2 regions of the Companilactobacillus sp. FL22-3 genome follow, and region 2 is predicted to be linked to the other one. Evidence: riboswitches for the same ligand, from Rfam matches in the RefSeq annotation. Region 2 holds a riboswitch; the other holds the start of a gene.
The links. A riboswitch is a leader RNA that binds a small molecule or an ion and turns the genes downstream of it on or off. The one in region 2 is predicted to bind lysine.

Region 1: it holds a riboswitch for lysine, as region 2 does, so the genes downstream of both, ACYT32_RS03455 (amino acid permease) here and lysA (diaminopimelate decarboxylase) in region 2, are expected to answer to the same signal.

What each region holds. Positions count from the first base shown of each region.
Region 1 is NZ_JBTYYZ010000003.1:29,119-33,050, reverse strand. It holds gene ACYT32_RS03465 (hypothetical protein) at 1-359, opposite strand, end outside; gene ACYT32_RS03460 (helix-turn-helix domain-containing protein) at 375-779, opposite strand; lysine riboswitch at 915-1,091, shown strand; gene ACYT32_RS03455 (amino acid permease) at 1,173-2,621, shown strand; gene serS (serine--tRNA ligase) at 2,971-3,932, shown strand, end outside.
Region 2 is NZ_JBTYYZ010000013.1:779-4,710, reverse strand. It holds gene dapD (2,3,4,5-tetrahydropyridine-2,6-dicarboxylate N-acetyltransferase) at 1-122, opposite strand, end outside; gene lysA (diaminopimelate decarboxylase) at 136-1,419, opposite strand; lysine riboswitch at 1,495-1,677, opposite strand; gene ACYT32_RS11110 (aspartate kinase) at 1,824-3,182, shown strand; gene dapF (diaminopimelate epimerase) at 3,196-3,932, shown strand, end outside.

The DNA.
Region 1 (3,932 bases), on a different contig from region 2:
GGTTGTTCAAAAGCTCTGTCACTTGGTTGAAAGGCTGTATTTCTGAATAAGTTGATCAATTTGTTTTCGTTGTGAAGACTGCCGCTGGGAACGATTGGGTAGTCATCGGAATCAAGGATGTCATTGGCCAGGTTTTGATCACCGAAAACATCTTTATAGTATGGCAATTCGTCGATATAGTTGTGTTTGATCAGGCGAATTCTAGAAATTGCTAGGAAATACTTTAATTGGAAGTGAACGATGGGATTGTCGAAAGTTACATGAGCTTTGTCGATGATTTCATCGATCATTTTTTCTTGAACTAATTCGAAAGGCCATTCTTGACCATGGTAGGTATACCAATAAACGTAGTATGCCATCCACCGAATATTTTTTTAATTACCTTTGATTTCAAGTGTAGAATTTGAAATCTTTAAACCAAAGTTCTTCAAGAAGGCACGGAACTTGGCCATGCGCCGATTTAAAGTCGACTTACTGGTAAAGTGTTCGTTACTGAAGCTCTCAAACGATAAATTTACGTTGAGCAGTCCATAATTAAAAGCTTGGAAAACGATCGAATTTTTAACTAAGTACAATCTGCATGTATCGATTGAAACTTTACTAAAATCAATTGATTCGATTTGGGTATCGCTTGCGTCAATATCTGGAGCAACATCAGCCAAGTCTTCAAGCAGTGCTTGAAAAATATTATAAGTTTTTTGATATGTGAATTCGAGACGGTTACTGATGTTACTTAAGTTTACTTCACGAGGATGTATTGATTTAATAACTGTGAGCATTCGGTATTTTTCAACGTCCTGCATGACTAAAAAAATTTGCTACAACATTGTGTCTTCCCCGGCAACGTTAATTAAAAATTTCAAATATATAAAACACTACTTGCTACTATCTTAACATTTATTTATAATATTTTGTAATCAGATAGAGGTGCAATCTTTATTATTAATATTTTTGAGTGCAAATAGGGTACTTTGAAAAAATATGAAAGGGAAGTTTGCCGAAATCAGTTATTCCTACTTAGTAACTTGATTGGGCTATTGCTTAAGAGGCAGTAGACTGTCGTTTCAAAGAAACGTTGAGCTATTGATTAATGGGATAATTACATATAATCCTTATTGTCGGTAGTTCCTCTGATAATAAGGATTTTTTTGTCCAAAAAAGGGGAATTAAAGATGGAAAATAATGATGTGAACAGGTCGTTGAAGACCCGTCATTTGTCGATGATTGCCTTAGGTGGATCTATTGGTACTGGTTTGTTCGTTGCTAGTGGTTCGTCTATCTCAACCGCCGGACCAGGAGGAGCCTTGATAGCTTATGTGGCTATTGGTATCATGGTTTATTTCTTGATGACCAGTCTTGGTGAAATGGCAACTTATATGCCTGTTTCAGGATCTTTTGCTACATATGCAACAAAATTTATTGATCCAGCCTTTGGCTTTGCTTTAGGTTGGAATTATTGGTTCAATTGGGCCATCACTTTAGCGGTAGATTTATCTACTATTTCTTTGGTGGTGAGATATTGGTTCCCAAGCTGGTCTTCTTGGAAGATAAGTTTGACTTTTATGATCATTTTATTAGTCATCAACTTCATTTCAGTAGGATCCTTCGGTGAGACGGAATACTGGCTCTCATCGATCAAGGTTGCAGCAGTAATTATCTTTTTGATCTGTGGTATTTTGACAATTATGGGTATCTTAGGTGGACATGGTTCAGTTGGTCTATCAAATTATACCTACAAAAGTGCACCATTCGTAGGCGGAGTACCAGCTATCCTAAGCGTCTTCGTCGTTGCCGGGTTCTCTTTTCAAGGAACTGAGTTGATTGGGATCACTGCTGGTGAGTCAGCAACTCCTGAAAAGAGTATTCCTAAGGCCATTAAACAAGTCTTTTGGAGAATTTTATTATTCTATATTTTGTCAATTGCAGTAATTGGAGCATTGATTCCTTATACAAGTCCTAATTTATTAGGATCAGGAGCAGGAGATATTGCTATCAGTCCTTTCACGATCGTCTTCAAAAAAGTCGGTATTCCTTTGGCAGCTGGAATCATGAACGCCGTTATTTTAACTTCGGTTATTTCGGCAGCTAATTCCGGTTTGTACGCTGCTAGTCGGATGTTGTGGTCAATGAGTAAGAACGGCATGGCACCTAAGGCCTTTCAAAAAACTAATGGTCGTGGAGTACCGGTTTATTCATTGATTTTGACAGCATTGGTTGGTGCAGTTGCATTATTTACGAGTTTGTATGGTGATTCGTTCTATGAATTACTAGTGGCAGCTTCTGGTTTGACTGGATTCATTGCCTGGTTAGGAATTGCTTTTTCACATTATCGTTTCAGAAAAGCTTATCTGTATAAGGGCTATAGCTTGGACGATTTGAAGTATAAAGCTAAGTGGTTCCCATTTGGTCCTTTATTGGCCATTGTCTTGGGAATCATCATCATCTTAGGTCAAGATGTTCGTTCGATGGTTGACTTTAACTTTGGCCGACTCTTGATCAGCTACAGTGGATTGATTATTTTGTTCATCTGCTGGGCTTACTACAAGATTAGATATAAGACCAAATTCTTAAAACTAGAAGATATTGATGTCGAAGAAACTAAAAGAGGCACTGACTACTAGTTGAAATTTGATCTAAATTAAATTATGATTAACGAAGAATATTAAAAAGCTTAAAGAGTGCCTACTCAAAAACCTTTCAGAGAAGCGATGGTTGGTGAAAATCGTGATGGTTATATATTCCAGCATTCTAGCAACGGGTAATGCCGTTCGGGTTGATCCGATAAAATCTGAAAGTGCAGTGTATTTGTATACGCTGAAGCTGGGTGGTACCGCGAATGGCCGATTCGTCCCTTTAGAGGGATGATTCGGCCATTTTTTATTTTCTCAAGATTTTTTTGCCACAGTTTTGGTTGAATCAAAATGGTGACAGTAAATTAAGTTATTACTGATATGTAAAAGGAGAGCGTTTATGTTAGATATTAAATTGATCAGAAAAGACCCTGAATGGATCAAAAACAAGTTGGCTTCTCGTGGTGTAAAAAGCGATGAAATTGACGAACTATTATCATATGATAAAAAACGTCGTGAATTGTTAGTTCAAACAGAAACTTTGAAGGAAAAGAGAAACACAGTTTCCCAAGGTATCGCTAACAAGAAACGTAATAAAGAAGACGCTAGTGATGAAATTGCTGCTATGAAACAAGTTGGAGCTGACATTAAGAAAATCGATGCTGACTTGGAAGAAACTGAAGGTAAGATGAATTACATTTTGGTCCGCCTACCTAATATTCCTGATGATTCTGTTCCAGTTGGACCTGATGATAGTACTAATGTTGAAATCAGAAAAGTTGGTGCGATTCCTAAGGAAGGTTTCAAACCTCGTCATCACTGGGATATCGGTGAAGAATTAGGAATTCTTGACTTTGAACAAGCCACAAAGGTTTCTGGATCACGCTTCGTTTACTACATCGGCATGGGTGCTCGGCTTGAACGTGCGGTTTATAACTTTATGTTGGATCAACATCAAAAAGAAGGTTATACCGAAGTTATCCCTCCATATTTGGTCAACAATGGAGCAATGTTTGGAACTAGTCAATTTCCTAAGTTTACCGAAGACGTTTATACGGTTATGGTTGACGAAAATCCTTTGACTTTAATTCCAACAGCCGAAGTTCCTTTGACAAATTACTTTGCCGATAAGATTTTGGACGAAAAAGATTTGCCTAAGTATGTTACAGCTTTGACACCTTGTTTCCGTTCTGAAGCTGGTTCTGCTGGACGTGATACTCGTGGCTTGATCAGAATGCACCAATTCAATAAGGTCGAGATGGTTAAAGTTTCTAAACCTGAAGAATCATACAATGAATTGGAAAAATTGACTGCTAATGCTGAAAATATCTTGAAGCAATTGGGCCTTCCATATCACGTGAT
Region 2 (3,932 bases):
ACCTTTATTTCTGGGGGAAAAGTTATCGAAGTAACATCCTCTTGCAAATAAACTTTTACCGGAGTAGTTTTCTTAGAATTTCCTATATAATCAATAATTTCTCGTGCATTCATCTTTGCCATCTTAAATCCTCCATTAATAATCCAAATCAAGTCTAGTTAAATCTTGCAAACTTTCACGTTTGACGACTAACTTATCCTCGCCATTTTCGACGAAAACTACTGCTGGTCTGGGGTTGCGATTGTAATTCATTGCCATAGAATAACCGTAAGCTCCAGTAGCTAATACAGCGATGATATCACCCGGCTGTGTTTGCGGAACTGGTAATTGATCGATCAAAATATCACCTGACTCACAGTACTTACCAGCAAGATGAACCGTTTCCTTAATGGGCTGATTCAATTTATTTGCGACCACAGCTTCATATTTAGCTTGATATAAAGCGGGACGAATATTATCTCCCATCCCTCCGTCGACTGATAAATACGAGATTAAGTTGGGAATATCTTTTCGCGAACCGACTGTATACAACGTATATCCTGCAGGACCAACGATCGATCTTCCTGGTTCGATCCAAATTTCAGGCACTTGCTGACAATCCTTCTTCAATTCCGCAGCAATTTGTTGAATAAAGACTTTCGGAGCAATTGGGTCATCGTCATCGTTATAACGAATACCAAAACCACCGCCTAGATTAATTACTTTTGGCCAATAATCAAATTCTGCTTGGAAGCTCTTAGCAATCTCTACCATCTTTTTTGCCAATAAGACGAAACCTTGCGTTCCAAAAATCTGTGACCCGATATGTGCGTGAATTCCCAGCATTTCCATATTAGGATCTTTTAAAACTAACTCTAAGGCTCGTTTAGCCTGCCCAGATTCGACATCAAAGCCAAACTTACTGTCAACTTGTCCGGTTTGATCGTACTTATGGGTATGTGCTGAAATTCCTGGAGTCAGTCGCAACATAACTTTGATTTTGGTATGGTCTGTTTTTAAAATACGTGAAAGTAATTCAATCTCTAAAAAATTGTCTAAAATAATTACTCCAACTTGATTTTGTACCGCCATAACTAATTCTTCAAAAGTTTTATTATTTCCATGAAAACTGATCTTATCCGCTGGAAATCCGGCTTCTAAGGCCGTTTGTAGTTCGCCGCCTGAAACGACATCAACGTGCACATTCTCCTGTGCCATCACTTGATAGATAGCTTTGACTGCAAATGCTTTGCTAGCATAACTGATTTGATACTTTAATTGATTGGCGACAAAAGCTTCTTTATATTTGTTGATCTCGGCACGAACCTTTTCAATATCAAAAATATACAGTGGCGTACCGTATTTTTTGGCCAATTCAACGCTATCGACCCCACCAATCATCAAATGTCCTTCATAGCTATCTAAACTGTTTATTTTCATAGAAAATGCTCCTTTTGATAAAAAAAGATCCCTTTGCTTTACAACAAAGAGATCCACAAATTAATTTGCATCCGACTTGTCATAAGCTCACCGTGACCGACTTTTTAGCCACGACAGTTCGTATTCTCTTGTTAATACGCCCCAGCTTGTTGAACTCTGTAAAGTCCAACGCTTCGGCAATCTCCCCTTTCAATAAGTTCACAGCTCTTACAGAAGCTCCCTTATTTACTGATGTCGATTGCGACCTCTTTTATTGATTATTAGATTATAACAACCCTCATAATCAGTCAAGTAATATTAGTAATTTTCTCATTTTTATATTTTTTCAGTCTTTTTCCCTTGTCATAACTAAAGTTAATGATAAACTCATCATTAAAAACTATTTAATTTTAGGGGTGTATTACATGAAAATCGTTAAGTTTGGGGGAAGTTCCCTCGCTACTGGTGAACAATTTGCAAAGGTCGTAAAGATTATTAAAGATGATCCGGAAAGAAAAGTGATCGTTACATCGGCCCCTGGTAAACGTTCGCTTAACGATATCAAGGTGACAGATTTATTGATCGAATATGCTAATTCTGTCATTTTGAATGAAGACTCTACCAATATTCTCAAACAGATTATCTCAAGATATCATCAAATTTGTGATTATTTTAAACTGGATAACTCAGTTATTTCTAAATTACGAAAGATACTGATTGATTTAGCTACGATTGATTTTGAAAACAATGATTACTTGCTGGCAGCCTTTAAGGCTCATGGTGAATATCTCAATGCCATCGTTTTAAATGCCGTCCTCAATAATCAACAAATTCCATCAATAATGATTGACCCTAAGACAGCAGGAATCATTGTTCATGGACAAGCTAACGATGCTGATATCTCACCGCAAACTTATGCTAATCTTGCTAGCCTGCAACTACCAACTGACAAACGCGTCGTGGTACCTGGATTCTTTGGCTACAACACTAACGGTCAAATTTGTACTTTTGCCCGTGGTGGATCTGATATCACAGGAGCATTACTCAGTCGGGGATTTCAAGCTGATTTATATGAAAACTTTACCGATGTTGACGCAATTTATGCAGCTAATAATCACGTTGTAAAACATCCTCAGGCTATCAAAAAAATGTCCTATCGAGAAATGAGAGAATTGTCTTATGCAGGTTTCTCTGTTTTTCAAGATGAGGCCATTATCCCCGCTGTTGAAGGCCAAGTACCAGTCAATGTCAAAAATACCAATAATCCATCAGCCGATGGAACTTTAATCGTTCCTGAACAGTTTTTGTTCGACCCAGCTAATCAAATTACAGGTATTGCATGTTCCAAACGCTTTTCAGCTCTCTATATCCATCGATACTTGTTAAACAAAGAAGTCGGTTTTACTTTGAAGTTATTGCAAATATTTTATAAATACAATATCTCTTATGAACATATGCCTTCCGGAATCGATGATTTGACCGTTATTTTTGACCGCACAAAGTTGAATAAGACAACGATTGACCATCTTTGCCACGATGTCCGAGAAATATTAAAGCCTGATTATTTGGAATGGATCGATGACTATGCCATTATTATGGTAGTTGGCGAAGGCATCGCCCACAATGTTAACACGATTGGTGAAATCATTGATTCGTTAACCGAAAACAACATTGCTGTTCATATGATCAATCAGGGCGCCTCAAGAATCTCAATCATGATTGGCATTCAAGAGAATGACGCTGATAAGGCCGTTTTGAAAATATATCAAACATTTTTTAATTAATGAGGTGAATAGATTGGTAAAACTTCTCAAAGTACATGGTTCAGAAAATACATTCTTTATCCTTGATCAAACTCTGTTAGAGACTCCCCTGACGCCAACACAATTAAGTAAACTAGCCATCAATATCTGTGAGAATGTCTTCGGTGGAGCTGATGGACTCTTAGTGGTCGATGCTAGTGAAAATTATCTTGGAAAAATGACCGTCATTAACGCTGATGGTAGCTTAGCCAAGATGTGTGGAAATGGTTTAAGAACCGTCAGTCGCTACCTATCTGAAAAATTTCAGTTAGACAGTTTCCAGGTTGAGACTAACGATGCACCATTAGAAGTCGAAAAATCTGAAGACTTTTATCCTGGTGTACCTGCTTTCAGCGTTGAAATTGGTCCAATATCTTTCAATAATCTTGATTTACCATTTTCATATCACAATGAAGCTGAAATGGTCGATCAGATGATACCTGAATTCCTACCGGATCAAAGTTTTACTGCTGTAGCTGTGCCTAATCCACACCTTATCAGCTTCGTTCCCGAGGTAAGTAAATTAGAGCTTGGCGACCTTGGTCAAGAACTCAATTCCCAAAACCCGTATTTCCCTGAAGGCGTTAACGTTAGCTTTGGGCAAATACTAGCAACGAATAAATTATTTGTTGAAACTTATGAACGTGGCGTCGGCTTTACTAACGCTTGCGGAACCGGTATGTCAGCAGCAAGTTTGGTTTTTGCCATGCTACATAAAGATCAATTTGACCC